2 regions of the Echinicola marina genome follow, and region 1 is predicted to be linked to the other one. Evidence: riboswitches for the same ligand, from Rfam matches in the RefSeq annotation. Region 1 holds a riboswitch; the other holds the start of a gene.
The links. A riboswitch is a leader RNA that binds a small molecule or an ion and turns the genes downstream of it on or off. The one in region 1 is predicted to bind cobalamin.
Positions count from the first base shown of each region.

Region 1 (7,683 bases):
CCAAGCAGTAACTGATGTCATTTTTACTGTCTGCGTACCAGTTGGTGAGCCAAAGGGTTACACAGTCCATCACTATTGTTTTGTTTGAGATATCCACCTTGCTGAGGTATTTTTCCTCTTCGATGGTGGTCCAACGTTCATCCCTATCTGCAAGGTGCCTATCTACTCTTTTTTTGAAATCATCATCCCAAATTCTGGAAGTGGCCAGATAATAGGGGCTTTCAGAGAGTTGTTCCGCCAGTTCCTGTGCGTAGCGGCTTTTGCCGGATCTTTCACCTCCAGTAATATAATAGATCATGATTTATTGATTTTATCATAAGGACAATTCTTGCAACCATTTCCACAGCACTTTCCCTGTCTGAGCAGGTACCAAGCAGTGAAGACGTAAAAGCCTTGTTCATTTATGGTATAGTCTATACCTTCTATTAGTTGTTCCGGCAATCCCAGTTTTTGGATTGTTTTAACCTTTTGGCCATCCAGGGATGCGGTGTAATTGTTAATGCTGTTGATGGCTTCCGCTTTTAAGCAGCTAGGACAAAGGCAGCCTTTGCCATCTTCCAAGGGGAAAATAGGAGGAAAAGCACTGCACCAGCATTGGCTGGAACAGTGAAATTTGTTTTGACAATTGGGACAGTGCTTTTCTTTGACCATTATTTAAAATTGATAACTGGCACCAATATTAAAGTTTCTTCCTCTGGTGGTGTAACCATAAATCGCCGTAAATTCTTCGTCCAGTAAATTATTTATTCCGGCATATAATTTAAGCTTTTTATTTAGAACTGCTTGTTGGGCGTAGAGGTCTATTAGGCCATAACTATCCAATTCCAATTCTCCACCATAGCCCCAATCATAAATGGTTCTCTTGCTGGTGAAATTATATTTCAAGGAAACCACTGTATTGTCCGTTGGCTTGGCCAGGAAGGCCATTCCCCATTTGTTTTTTGGGATTCGGTAAAATGTTTCTGGTTTATCGGTACTTACGTGGGCATAGTTTCCGTTTATCTCGAAGAACTGGTTTACTTTCCACGAAAGATCAGCTTCAAATCCTTCCACCCGTCTTTCGTTAGTAGTATTTTGGTATTCGCCTCTCACATAATTGCCCTCTTCATCGTAGATAGAAACGAAGTCAATCGGGTTTGATTCATCCCTTGTGAAATGTACCAAGTTCACAGTGAAGTCTTTGCCAATATAGAAGGATATGCCCTGTTCATAATTGATGGATTCCTCAGGTTGAAGCTGGGTATTTCCGTAAAGAGGGGAATTCAATTGGTATAGCGTGGGAGTGACATAGGAGCTGGAAACCGAGGCAAGAATTTTCATGCTTACCCTATCAGAAATGGCTGTTAAATAAGATGGGTTCAGGTTGTAAACGAATTTGCTGTTGTATTCCGAATGCGTATTTAATCGGGCTCCACCATGAAGGTTAAAGCCACTGTTGGATTCGTAGAATAAACTTGCATAGGGATCGACCAAAGTGAATTTATTCTCATCAAAGTTCAATTCACCAGGCTGTTCGTAAGAGAGTTGCTGCAGGTTTACACCCCAGAGACCTTTTAGGCCATTTAGGATTTGATGTTCTTGGGTCAGGTCGAGCTGCAAGTTTCTTCCTTTGTATTCACTTGGAAAGCTACTGATAAATTCCCTTTCATTGATATTATAAATTGACTTGAGTTTGATCGTTCCCTTGCTATAGGTATAGCTAGGCGTTAAGCCTATTCTAAATTGCTGATTGGTCTGTTGGTTATCAGCGTCGGTGAAAGTATTGTCGTCATAATCAGCCTCCATATCATCATAGGCAGAAACAAAGTCCAATTGAAATCGGTCTGAAAAGGCATAACCCAATTTCAATAGGGCATTTTGCCTTTTCATGCCGTCTTTCCCAAATGGAGTAGGGGATTGTTCTTCGGATGCAGATGAAAATCCATCTGAAAGGTAGGTGCTTCCTGAAAGCATATAATTAAATTTATTGCTTTTACCGTGAAGGTTAAGCCCTCCTCTGTAGGTGCCATATGAACCTCCATTGATATCCACAGAACCTGCCAAGGTTTTATCCTGTAGTCCAGATTTAAGTTTAATGCTGATAACTGCAGCGGAAGCTCCTGTTCCATACAGTGTGCTCAATCCACCCTTTAAAACTTCAATGGATGCTACTTGGTCCAAAGATAGTAACCTGAGGTCATAGGTAGAGGCTATTCCAGAGGGATCATTGATAGGGACACCGTCTATGAGAATTAGGGTGTTTTTACTGCTAGCACCTCTGACAAAATAATTGATGTTGGTACCTGGTGAGCCGAAATTACCTTCTATTTGTATTCCGGGGACTTCATTGAGCAGGTCGGCGACAGTTTTGCCTGCATTTTGTTCAATGGCTTCTTGATCCAGTTTGTAAATAGACTTTCCGGATTTTTCTATTGGAATTTCAAATTTCGTACCTGTAACTACTACCTCTTCTAATTCAGTAGTGTCTTGGGAAAATGTTTGGGAGGGAGAGAAATAAAGGCCCGCCAATACTATTGAAGCAGCCAATTTTCTCCCTTTTTTTGTAAAGGGAACAATACTTTTGTTCATAGCGTAATGATGAATATTAAGAGTTTGACACTATGAACTTTCTGGGAAAACTGATAAAAACACCCTCAGCGCTAAGAATGATTTTTCATGGCTTTTCACCCGAAAGCTCTGAATAACAGTTATTGGCAGGTCTTCTGACTTACTTCACTTTTGACGGCCTTCCCGTCTGCCTAGGCGGACAGTGGCTGTAGATGCCAAAAGCTGCATTGAAGTTTACAGCTGCGGGTACAGTTTCGGACTTACACCGAATTCCCTATTAAACCCATCCCCGAAATAGGAGACAGGTACCAAAAACTTGTGCAAAGGTAGTTATTTTTTAGGAATCAGCTTAAAAAAATAGTTTTAGTATAATTTTAATGGAGGGATTAAAAAAAAGCATCCATGTAATTTCATAGATGCTTTTTAGAATATGAATATCCGCAATTGTACCAGTTAAGGTCAAAAGAGGTTCTAAACGAATGCTTAAACTAAAACAAAAACTGCTTCGGTCTTCAATCTTCCGACCACTTCATCAAAGGATTTCAGGTTACTGGCATTAGCGGATAATCAGGATTTAGAATAAATGATGACTGATTATTTCAGGATATCCTCAATTTTACTAAGTTCTTCATTTGAAAAATCCAGTCTATTCAGACATTTCAGAGAATCTTCCAACTGGCTGGTTTTGCTGACTCCGATAAGTACGGAAGTTACCCTATCATCTTTTAATAACCAAGAAAGGGCCATTTGTGCCAAGCTCTGCCCTCTTTCTTGGGCCAGTTCGTTCAAAGCCTTTATTTTTTGAAGTGTGGTCTCAGTAATATCGGCCTCTTTGAGGAAACCGTGTGCTTTTGCAGCCCTGGAATCTTCAGGGATTCCTTTCAAATATTTATCGGTCAGCATCCCCTGTGCCAATGGAGAGAAAGGAATGCAGCCTACACCTTCTTGTCCCAAAACATCCAGTAGACCACCTTCTACCCAACGTTCAAACATGGAGTATTTAGGTTGATGGATAAGGCATGGAGTGCCCATTTCCCTAAGGATATTAATGGCTTTTTGTGCATCATCTGCCTTATAATTGGAAATTCCCACATATAAAGCCTTGCCTTGTTGGACGATTTGATGTAGTGCGCCCATGGTTTCTTCCAGTGGCGTTTCTGGATCAGGTCTGTGATGATAAAAAATATCCACATATTCCAGTCCCATTCTTTTCAGACTTTGGTCAAGACTGGAAATCAAATATTTTTTCGATCCCCAATCGCCATAGGGACCATCCCACATCAAATAACCGGCTTTTGAAGAAATGACCAATTCATCTCTAAGACCGGTAAAATCTTCTTTAAGTATTTTGCCGAAATTTTCTTCAGCAGAACCTGGAGGCGGACCATAATTATTGGCCAGGTCAAAATGGGTAATGCCTGAGTCAAAGGCCAGTTGCAATATTTTACGGGAGTTTTCCAAAACATCCACATGGCCGAAATTATGCCAAAGCCCCAAGGAAAGTGCAGGTAGTTTAAGTCCACTTTTTCCACAGCGACGATAGGTCATGTTTTTATATCGATCGGGATGAGGTAAATAGCTCATAAGGTTTATTGTGATTTTGAAATTTTACAAAGGATGCAATATAATCAGAAAGGTCCAGCTTTTCCCCATCTTGCGAGAGCGTAAACAATAAATTATTTATAAAAATAAATGTTTAAGAATTTAAGACTGAATAGCGGCATGATCGATATGAGACCCTAAAAATAATGGTATGTTTGTAAAAATCTTTAATGGTTTGAAGTATAAAAAACATTATTTAAAATACGTTTTAATATATAAAAAATGAAAAAACATTTGTTTGTTTGAAATTAAATACAGACATTAGATATATAGAAAATCAAAATAACCAGCGCGTAGAAAGTGAGCCAAATGGTTAAATTTTTGTTTCATTAATTGTTTTTGATATGCTATTAGAACAAAGGAGAATGAATCCCAATTTTCTTCCCTCATATGGAAAGAAAACATTCGAGAGGAATCTAATACCGCTATTGGATTGGATTCCGATGATGCAAAAAGAGTTTGATAGGGTAGAAAGAATAATAGGGAATGAACTTAGACCGGAGGCAGCTTATTATTATTATGATTTCTACGATTTGGCGCAGATTATTAAGAGGAAGTTGCTTGAATGCCCAGCTATTGAAGTGTCTGATTTGATCGCGGCAAAGGCTAAGCTTGATTTTGGTTCAGAAGTTTTTCCTGAATGTAACAGGGAGGCTTTATGGGGACTATTAAGTGCTGCTGTACAAATTGACCATGCTAATCACTCCTATTTAGAGAATAAAATAAAGGATAAAACTGTTTTGAAACTGCTTAATGCAATTAAAAATTCTTTTCGTTGATTTTTTTAATATGTCAAACTTGGTGAGAAAGGTTCGGGGAATTTTCCCGAACCTTTTTAATGATTACTATTCTCTTTTTGCTTTAAGAACGGCTGGTCAAAACGGATCAGTCCTAAAAGTTGGGGTCAAGCAATATTTCCGGGGGTGAATAGTTTTCAACTTAAATTTTGTTTACCCTTGTCAGGTTAAGTGTAGTTGAAGTAATCAACCTGCCCAGACAGTCAATTGTGTAAAAGGATGAATAAACAGATATCTGTGTTCATCTTTGTCCATCTGTGGTTAATAAATAGCGCATATCAAAGCTATAATAGACCGTTTTTCCCTGCTTTTCGGCTTGGTCCAACCCTAGCCCAAACTAATACCAAAGTAATACCAGAGCTGGGGCAAAGCTGTATCAAAGCTGGGGTAAAGCTGGGGCAAAGCTGGGTTTAGCCCTCTTTTTGTTCATAAACTCCCTTTCTGGTCCAGATTTGCAATTTGGATCCATAAATAAACGGCATTAAATAGTGTGTATCAAAGCTAAAATAGACTGTTTTCCTCCAGCTTTTCGCCTTTGTCCGTAAAAACTGGTAGCTGTGTGATGGAGAGACGGGAAGCAAGGGCTTTTTTGACAAATTATTTCATTTCTGGAAATTAATAATGATGTTTTTAATAGGACTATTTCCCTGGACTTAACTTTATCATAATAGATGTGTGTCTGCTTTGCTGCAGGTAGCCCCATGTAAACGTGAGGGCCTGACCTGTAAGCTGGCTACTCGCTAAAAACAGTCACTGACTGTTTTCTTTACGCATGGAACTCCACGGTGCGAGCTAGCTCATTTTCTTAACGATCTTCTCAATCGTTCCAAAACTGAATGCTCCAAAGGTCAAATAATAGATTTCGCTGGATATTTTGTTTATTAGAGGATACGTGAAAAGGTACCGATACACATATAATAATTTGTTCAAAAAATGGAATTTTAAAGCTGGTAGAAAAATACCCTAATTATGGTATTTTTTATTCAAAAATATCTTTTATGAGGGTTAGAAGCTGAGCAAATATGTTGATAAGTTGTTGATAAAAAGAAAGGTACCGATGGTTTTCGTCATTGTTTTTGTAAAATACTCTTTCTACTTTTAGATGAATTAATGCACTTCGGCTGCTTTATTCTAATTATGACGTTAAATTTTCAACTGTGTTTTGCTGCCAACCTGTAAATCAGAAATGATCCGGTCTTGAAATAGAGTGGTCAGCTAAAGGGCCTTTTTAAGGAATTGTTTGTGTCTGTATATTGCAATAAAAAATCATTAAAATTATAGTATATGCTAATTTCATCTACAAATGGATTTCTCTCAATAGTGAACTGTCCTTCAGATGGAGACCATGTTCTGGTAAGGGCAACAAAAAAGGTTGTGTTGTCCCGGTTGTTCGATGATAGAAGAATTAAGTTTATTGAAGAAGAAGGGTTTGATTTTGGTGTTTCGGTTTGTAAGCAAGAGCTTGCTGATATTTTGGTCAAAATGGTTAAAAGTATAGATTATACCAATTTTAGATCAGACTTCTCTACTGTGGACGCCTAGTTGTTGCAGTAATCTATTTTCAATTGAGAATTATAGTGCGTTTTTAAATTTCCATTCCTTGTCTTGTATTAAGGAAGGAGACCTGTTTTATATTTTTACAGCTTGATTTTTCCTGATTATAATTGGGGCTTACATTTTATTATCCTTTTTAAAATCGTAAATTCATGAGCGGTCATTCACCGATATTTTGAATGGCAGAGAAAGTTTTTCAATCTGCTGTTTGGTGTGGTGATCTTATTGTTGATAGCCGATAAAATAGCCTTAATATGCGTATTTCACTTGCCTTTGATGTACATGGAACCTTGGTTGATGCTTCTAATGTGATCAATTCATTGGAGAAATTTATGGGGAGACAAGCTGCTGAAGTTTTAGAGACATGGAAATACAAGCAGCGTGAATATGCTTTTCGACATAGGCTTATGGAAGAAGATGTAGATTTTACGGTTTGTTCTGAACAGGCCTTGGAATATGCTTGTCTGTATCATAAATTAAATATAAAAGATGGGGAAAAAGCAGAAATAATGGAATATAGCAAGGCATTGCCTGCTTATCCTGAAGCCCTTGCAGCGCTAAAGGCCTTAAAAAAATTAGGGTTTCGCTTGTTTGCTTTCTCCAATGGGCCGCAAGATGAGGTAAGGACTTTGCTGGCCCAAGCAGGCTTGGCTTCCCAGTTTGAAAATATTTATAGTGTTCAGGGGACGAAGACTTTTAAGCCGGATCCGGAGGTTTATGAGAATTTTTTGAGGTATAATCATACAGGCCATCAATTTACCTGGTTTATTTCAGGAAATTCCTTTGATATCATCGGAGCAAAAAATGTTGGACTTAAGGTGGTTTGGGTGCAGCGATCACCGGATATTGTGATGGACCCTTGGGGAGTAGAACCAGATATGACGGTGAAGATTTTGACTGATTTGGTGCCATTTTTTGAAGGTAAAAATAACTAATAATACAGGGTGTTGGTAATGAGATGATTATCAAAAAGGTTGTGTGCAGCTGGAACCTTTTATCCTGAATCCTGCTTTTTAATGAACTGAATATTCAAGGATGTAGAGATAGAGAGTGGAGTATTCATTTAAGTTAGTTTAAGGTAGGGTTGAGGTGGATAAAATGGTTGGTTTTCCAGTGAAAAGATCATTTTTTGTTCTTGTAATTCAGTGATTTAAGCTTCTTTTGTCAATTTGTGTTTCTAAAA
Region 1 covers NZ_CP080025.1:4,793,735-4,801,417, reverse strand. The annotation lists gene KZP23_RS19580 (bifunctional adenosylcobinamide kinase/adenosylcobinamide-phosphate guanylyltransferase) at 1-298, opposite strand, end outside; gene KZP23_RS19575 (DUF5522 domain-containing protein) at 295-651, opposite strand; gene KZP23_RS19570 (TonB-dependent receptor plug domain-containing protein) at 655-2,568, opposite strand; cobalamin riboswitch at 2,676-2,875, opposite strand; gene mgrA (L-glyceraldehyde 3-phosphate reductase) at 3,142-4,131, opposite strand; gene KZP23_RS19560 (hypothetical protein) at 4,515-4,928, shown strand; gene KZP23_RS19555 (hypothetical protein) at 6,231-6,488, shown strand; gene KZP23_RS19550 (haloacid dehalogenase type II) at 6,755-7,435, shown strand.

Region 2 (7,683 bases), 1.7 Mb from region 1:
TTGTAGTTGATGTAGATCATCACCTTTAAGTTCAAATGTATGGGCCTTCAAATTCTCTCTCAACTGTTCTATATTTCCAGCGCCACTAAGCACATAATCAGGTTCAACTAAATCCATACAAAAACGCAAAGCTAAGGCATCTATCCCTACTTGAAACTTCTTGGACATAGCTATTAATTCCTGATATCTATCCTGATAATGTTCAAAATGCTTATTCGGAAATACTCTTCCATTGGCCATCCCTTCTTTGATGATTAGCAACTTCCCCTTGTCTTTTGCCTTTTTGAGCACGGAAAGGGTGCTTTGCTCTAGCAGGTTGAAAGTAACCTGAAAACTATCAAAAAGTTCCTCCCCATCTACTTCAATCCTCATTGCTGCCTCCAAAATCTCAGTCTGTGCTTTTCCGCTACTGGTCAAGCCAATTATCAAACCATAATCCTTTTTTAGACTCATCAGTTCCCGCTGTACTTCCTTATTTTCAAGAACCCCAGAATCAAAAGTAGCCGAATGAATCTGGTATATTTTCAATGCCGACAATAGCTGCTTGGAATATTTCCATTGCTCTCTAAGCTTACTCAAAGAATGCTCTTTCACTTCGTGCGGACCATTATAGCCCAACTCCCAATTGGCCTTATAGGTATACCCCCATTTGGTACCTAAAACCACATCTTTATATCCCCTACTTCGATGCCAATCCAGCAAAAACTCCTCTCCCCTTCCATATGAAGGAGCTGTATCGAAATATCGAACCCCATTTTTATAGGCCTCATCCAGCACAGACTTGGTCTTTGACCTGAAGGCCTCAGCAGACTTGTCTATATTTTGATGGGGACGAATATTAATATATTCCGGTCTTCCCAATGATGCCAAACCTAATCCGATCTTTGTTTTTGTCATTTAAACTAATATTTGAACAAAACATGCCCTCTTTTTCATACTTTACAAATTTATAAGTTTAAATAGGGATACCATTTTATTTTTACAAACCTAAACCCTAGCCAACAACAAAAAACATAAACCATTTAAAATCAATCAATTGAAACCATAATCTTAACCTATTATTTTTTCTAACCCACCCCCTTTCCAATCAATATTTTTCCTTATTTAAAACTTCACAGATTAATTTATATACTCAATTCGGTTTGCATTCCCTATATTTGCCGATCAAAGTTCTTTACATAATTTCTTCATTTACCATTATAGGTCATCGGCTAAGGTCGATGATAATAGGGAACCGTGTGAAAATCACGGGCTGTCGCGCAACTGTAAGTAACGTGAAAGTTTTTGCCCATTGGATGTCCACTGTCCCGATAGCTATCGGGGTGGGAAGGACGGCAAAAATGTTACAAGCCAGGAGACCTGCCTATTTTGAACTGTCCATTATGGAGGACAGAAATGACAATGCTTTCGCGGTTTGAAGCACCTGTCAAGTACGACTCCTTTTCCTTTCTTCTCCTGGGATAAATGTGCCCAAGGGAAAGGTACGTCTTATTTTTCAGTTTCCCTTCCCATCGCAGCATTGCGAAGTTTAGCTAAAGGCTTTTGACAATTATTTATCACGTTAAAAGTTTATCATTATGCTAACGCACAATCTTGGCTATCCGCGAATAGGTAGCCGAAGACAACTCAAAAAGGCCTGTGAAGCCTATTGGAAAGAAAAAATTTCACTTCATGATCTTTTAAAGGCTGGAGCTGACATCCGTCTACAAAACTGGAAATTACAGCAGGAAGCTGGAATAGACATGATCCCTTCCAATGACTTCTCCTTTTACGACCAGGTACTGGACATGTCATTAACAGTAGGAGCCATTCCTGAACGATACCATGATATTGTTACAGACCAAAAAAGACCGGAACTGGACCTTTATTTTGCCATGGCCAGAGGCTATCAAAACAATGGTCTGGATATCATCGCCATGGAAATGACCAAATGGTTTGACACCAACTATCACTACATTGTCCCGGAATTTAAAAAAGATCAAAAATTCAAATTATTCTCTTCCAAAATACTGGATGAATTCAAAGAAGCCAAGAGACTGGGCATACAGACCAAACCAGTCATCATTGGTCCTATCTCCTATTTACTTTTAGGAAAGGAAAAGGAGACAGGCTTTCATAGAATTTCCTTGCTGCAAAATCTCCTACCTGTCTATCTGGAAATACTGAAAAAGCTAGAAAATTCAGGTGCTACGTGGGTACAAATAGACGAGCCCTATCTGGCCATGGATCTCTCCAAGGAAGAAAAAGAGGCATTTTTATCGACTTATAAGGAAATAAAAAGAGCCTGCCCAAATATCAAAATCTTGCTTGCCAGCTATTTTGGCAATCTGGGAGATAATCTTCCCATTGCAAGTGCCTTGCCGGTATGCGCATTACATATAGATCTTGTACGAGCTCCTGAGCAATTGGAGGAAGTGCTACAGTCTATCCCGAAAAACATGAGCTTGTCATTAGGCTTGGTAGATGGCAGGAATATTTGGAAAAATGATTTTGAAGGCTCCTTGGCATTGCTCGAAAAAGCCCAAAAGGCCAAAGAGACCGAAAGGCTTTTGATCGGTCCTAGCTGCTCCTTATTACACAGTCCCTGTGATTTGGAGGAAGAATCTAACGAGACCGCTTTGACTCCGGAGATCAAAAACTGGTTAGCTTTTGCAAAACAGAAAGTAGAGGAGATAAGCAACTTAAGAAAGCTTGCGATAGACCAAGAAAACAAAGCCAATTTGGACATCCTTTCGGAAAACAAAGCAGCCATCCAAAGTAAAGCAGAGGCCCAAATCATTCACAAAGCCAAAGTTAAGCTGGCTGTAGAGCTGCTTAGTCCAGAACATAGCCAAAGAAAAAACATATTTAGCGAGCGCCAAAAACTGCAAGAAGAAAACCTAAAGCTACCTTTATTTCCCACGACCACCATTGGTTCCTTTCCACAAACCAAAGAAGTTCGACAATGGCGTGCCAACCTAAAAAAAGGAGTATTGACTCAAAATCAATATAATGAACTTATTAAGAAGGAAACCAAAGCAGCCATCGAGTGGCAGGAAGCTATTGGCTTAGATGTACTGGTGCATGGTGAGTTTGAGAGGAATGATATGGTGGAATATTTCGGTGAAAAACTGGAGGGCTTTGTCTTCACCCAAAATGGATGGGTACAAAGCTATGGATCCAGGTGTGTCAAACCTCCTATCATCTATGGAGATGTTTCAAGACCTCGTGCCATGACCAAATATTGGACATCTTTTGCGCAATCCCTGACCAACAAAAACGTAAAAGGAATGCTAACAGGTCCAGTCACTATCCTTCAATGGTCATTTGTAAGAAACGACCAAGCACGTTCGGTTACATGTCAGCAAATAGCATTGGCTATTCGCGAAGAAGTCAATGACCTGGAAAGTGCAGGAATCAAAATCATTCAAATCGATGAACCTGCTCTTAGAGAAGGCCTTCCGCTTAGACTTTCACATTGGGACGCATACCTAAAGTGGGCTGTAGATTGCTTCCGCATTGCTTCATCCGGTGTAAAAGACGAAACACAGATCCACACCCATATGTGCTATTCTGAATTTAATGATATCATCCAACACATAGCTGCCATGGATGCGGATGTCATCACCATCGAATGCTCCCGTTCTCAAATGGAATTGTTGGATGCTTTTGCTGAATTCCAATATCCAAATGAAATTGGTCCCGGTGTCTACGATATTCACTCCCCAAGAATCCCCACAGAGGATGAAATGGTCCAACTTATGAATAAAGCCAAAGCAGTTATCAAGGACAGACAACTATGGGTAAACCCTGATTGCGGTCTAAAAACCAGAGGTTGGGAGGAAACAAAAGAAGCCCTCATAAGAATGGTAAAAGCAGCTCAATCCTTAAGGGATAATGCCACTTTGAATACCTCAAGTTTTAGTACCAAAGTCCTCAACAACCTGGGCTAGCACCTTAAAAAACAGTTATTTTACCGAAATCAATCAACTTGGTAAAATGATTAATATTAAACAATCACTATTCCGAACAAGTTAAATACCTGTTCGGAATAGTTTTATTTCTCTCGATATGATTTCAAAGAAGGATAGCAAAAATCCATTCATTAAGACACCTTTAAAATGTTGGGATATCTATATACAAAGTGTATTCTCCAATAAAATTCCAGGATCGATCGAACAAGACAAAGCCACGCTGGAATACTTTAAAGATCGCTTTAAATGGGACACCCAATGGGATATACTGGAAGAAAATTACGATGCCTTGGTCCTTACCGACCTCAACAAACACATCATTTGGGTAAACCAAGGTTTTAAAAAAATGACCGGATACAGTCCCCATTTTGCCATTGGCAAAAAACCTTCTTTTCTGCAAGGAGAATGCACCTCTACTTTGGCACTTAAAGAATTCAAAAGAAAATTATCCCTCGATCTCCCTTTCCAAAGTAAACTAATCAACTATAAACTTGACCACTCCACCTATCTTTGTCAAATTCACATTTTTCCATTAAAAAATATATCAGGAAACACTTCCCACTTTCTTGCACTAGAAACAGAAATATGACAGCACTAGAACTAAAGATCAAAAAAGCAGAGACCAGAATCTTCAAAGCAGTTTTCCCCAATACAATCAACCACTATGACACCTTATTCGGAGGTACTGCCATGCATTTAATGGACGAAGTAGCTTTTATCACTGCCACGAGGTTCAGTCGCCAAAAAATGGTTACTGTCAGCAGTGACAAAATAGATTTTACCGTGCCTATCCCTGCTGGTACCATAATTGAACTTGTAGGATCCATCATACATATTGGGAACACCAGTCTCAAAATTCAGGTTGATATTTTTATTGAGCAGATGTATGAAGAAGGAAGGGAAAAGGCGATTAGCGGCACCTTTACCTTAGTAGCCATTGATGAGGATAAAAAACCTACCCCTATCATAAAAGAACATTAAAAAAGGGCTTGCAAGCCCTTTTCAATATCTATTCTTGGTTTAAGTTTTTTGATCCCAAGGACCTTCTATGGCAATGGTCAAACCAGCCCCCTGTATATTAACAAAATAGGTTTTTCCATCTGGAGAAAACACCCCGCCTGCAAATTCACTTTCATAACCAATATTCTCAGCCAGCTTATAAAAGTTTCCTTCTGGGGTAATCCCTACTACAAAAGGATGTGACCTGTCTTCACATAATAATAAATCACCCCAAGGGGCAATTGCTACATTATCACAGCTTTTAAGAATCTCTGTGTCATTAGGCTCAGCGAACAGTTCCAATTTCCCTGGTGCTGATATCTCATTAGCTTTACCTTCATTTTTCCCAGGGGTGTATTTAAAGACTTGGCCGGCAGAAATCTCTCCTCCATTGGTACAGGCGAAATACAGCTCCCCCTGTCCAAACCAAATTCCTTCTCCCCTGGCAAAACATGCCGCTCCCTGTTCTGTCCCCCTATACCTCAAGTCATCATCAGGTGCCTCTACATCGTCTATATCGAGCCATTCCACATCAAAAGCCTTATTTTTGGGCATCCTTTCTGTCTCTAAGTCCTCCCAATTTCGGGTATCAAAAGAAGGCTTACCTACTATGGCCAAAGCTTGTAGTTTCCCTCCTGAGTGAAGCTCTCCGGGCACATCAGGTATAAATCGATAAAACAAGCCGTCTCCGCGATCCTCTGTCAAATAAACAATACTTGTTCTCGGATCCACCGCAACAGCCTCGTGATTAAACCTTCCCATTTCCTTAATTGGTTTAGCGGTATAGAGCATAGGATCCTCTGATGCAGGGACCTCGAAGACATAACCATGATCTTCCTCCAACTTACCATCATAGTCTCCTTTCCTGACGGTTGATTCCTCACAAGTCAACCAAGAACCCCATGGCGTCACCCCTCCAGCACAGTTCCTGACTGTACCTCCCAAACTAAGGAACTGCTTTTCAACTTTCTTGGTTGCTGGATTATAAACCAGTGTAGTAGTGCCTCCCAAACCAGGCAGGCTACCCATTCCATTTTCATACAATTCTCCTGCATACTTTGATGAGTAATTTTCATTATGCTCTCCAAAAGCCCCTTCCTCAAAATCATCCGGGCTGTTTTCATGATTTCTAACAATAATGATCTTCCCTTCTTTTCCAGGGAAAGTCCCCATTCCATCCGGCCTGCCCGGTACAATCAGGCCATCATCCATTAGCTCCCCAGAGCGAGAAATAATGGTATAACTGAACCCCTTAGGCAAATTCAGAATTTTATCAGGGTCCTCTTCTAGTAGCCCATAGCCAATCTTCTCACTCGAAGATCCGTTTTTTGAAGAAGGTTGTATGCATTGAAACAGGCCCATAAAGCCCATGGTCACCATACCTGATTGTTTGATGAATGCTCTTCTGTCGGTATTACTATTGCCAGTACTCATAGATATAACGGTTTTTTATTAATGTCAAAACAAACTTTCTTTTCGTTCAAATAATCGAGATTCCCCTAAGTATATTTAGCTGCTATGATATCTGTATCCTTAAATGCTTTGCGCTGGGGCCCAAAATCCTGAAGGCCAAAGCCCCTGACATTGTAATCAAAACGATCTTTTCGATTGCCTTATCATTTACTGCTGCAATTGGTGGTATACCTATTATTTAAAACACACCTATCAGAATACAAGGTAGGGAAGAGATGCTATTTCGAGATTGTCCTAATTTTATTAATACATTATTAAACAGCAGTCTTTAGCCACTCTAAAAAAGAACGAATTAACCCTTCTTCAGCACAAAACACAACATCAAACACTCATTTCACTCCCCACCAACCATCAAAACTCAGCAAATCAACAATTTACAGGTAAATATTCTACCAAATTTAGATTTTTAAATTATTTTTATATGTAACTTAAAAGGAATAACCTTTTAAAATAACCAAAATTAAACAACTGACTGCTAAACAATTACAACAAAAAACAGTACAATATCAATTTTAGTTAACAATAGATTAACAAAGGATAAAAACCCTTTATACGCTCTTGATTCCACCTAGTCCCGTAGCACAATATAACATGATCCAGACTAGTCGGAAAGTATCCCCCATACAGTGAATTTATTGATCAAGGTAGAGTTTCAATAAAATAAAAGACAAATGAAAAAAGTGAAAATTATTTCTATTGATGGCGGGGGTGTAAGGGGAGTTATACCCGCCTTGATCCTTCAAGCACTAGAGGAAAAAATCCAGCTAAGAACTAAAAACAAACATTCCAGGCTGGTAGATTTTGTTGACTTTTTTGCGGGAACAGGTTCAGGAGGGGTTATCACCTGTGCTTTGTTAAACCCCGATGACAAGCTCAAAGCCAAGGCTAAATTCAGCACAGAAGAAGTGAATAATTTTTTCCATGAGTTTTGTCTTAAGGCCTATTCAAAATCTCACCTCCATAAAATACAAACATTAGGTGGGTTACTTAACGACAAATACACTGATAAAGCACTAAATACTCTTTTTACGGAACAATTTGCTGACAATAAATTTAGCCAATTGATCAAGCCCTGTATTATCGCAGCTTATGATCTTGATCACAGGCGCGCCCATTTTTTCAATCAACATAATGCAATGATCACCAAGGCAAAAGATTTTCATATAAAAGATGTCGCAAGAGTTGCTACTGCTACCCCCACTTATTTCCAAGCAGTCAATATTAAATCCGAACTAGGTATCAGCTATCCCTTGATTGA
Region 2 covers NZ_CP080025.1:3,074,722-3,082,404, reverse strand. The annotation lists gene KZP23_RS12845 (aldo/keto reductase) at 1-897, opposite strand, end outside; cobalamin riboswitch at 1,185-1,381, shown strand; gene metE (5-methyltetrahydropteroyltriglutamate--homocysteine S-methyltransferase) at 1,578-3,932, shown strand; gene KZP23_RS12835 (PAS domain-containing protein) at 4,051-4,542, shown strand; gene KZP23_RS12830 (acyl-CoA thioesterase) at 4,539-4,934, shown strand; gene KZP23_RS12825 (alkaline phosphatase PhoX) at 4,974-6,386, opposite strand; gene KZP23_RS12820 (patatin-like phospholipase family protein) at 7,097-7,683, shown strand, end outside.
Region 2: linked by a shared signal. The riboswitch ahead of metE (5-methyltetrahydropteroyltriglutamate--homocysteine S-methyltransferase) and the one ahead of KZP23_RS19570 (TonB-dependent receptor plug domain-containing protein) in region 1 are both predicted to bind cobalamin.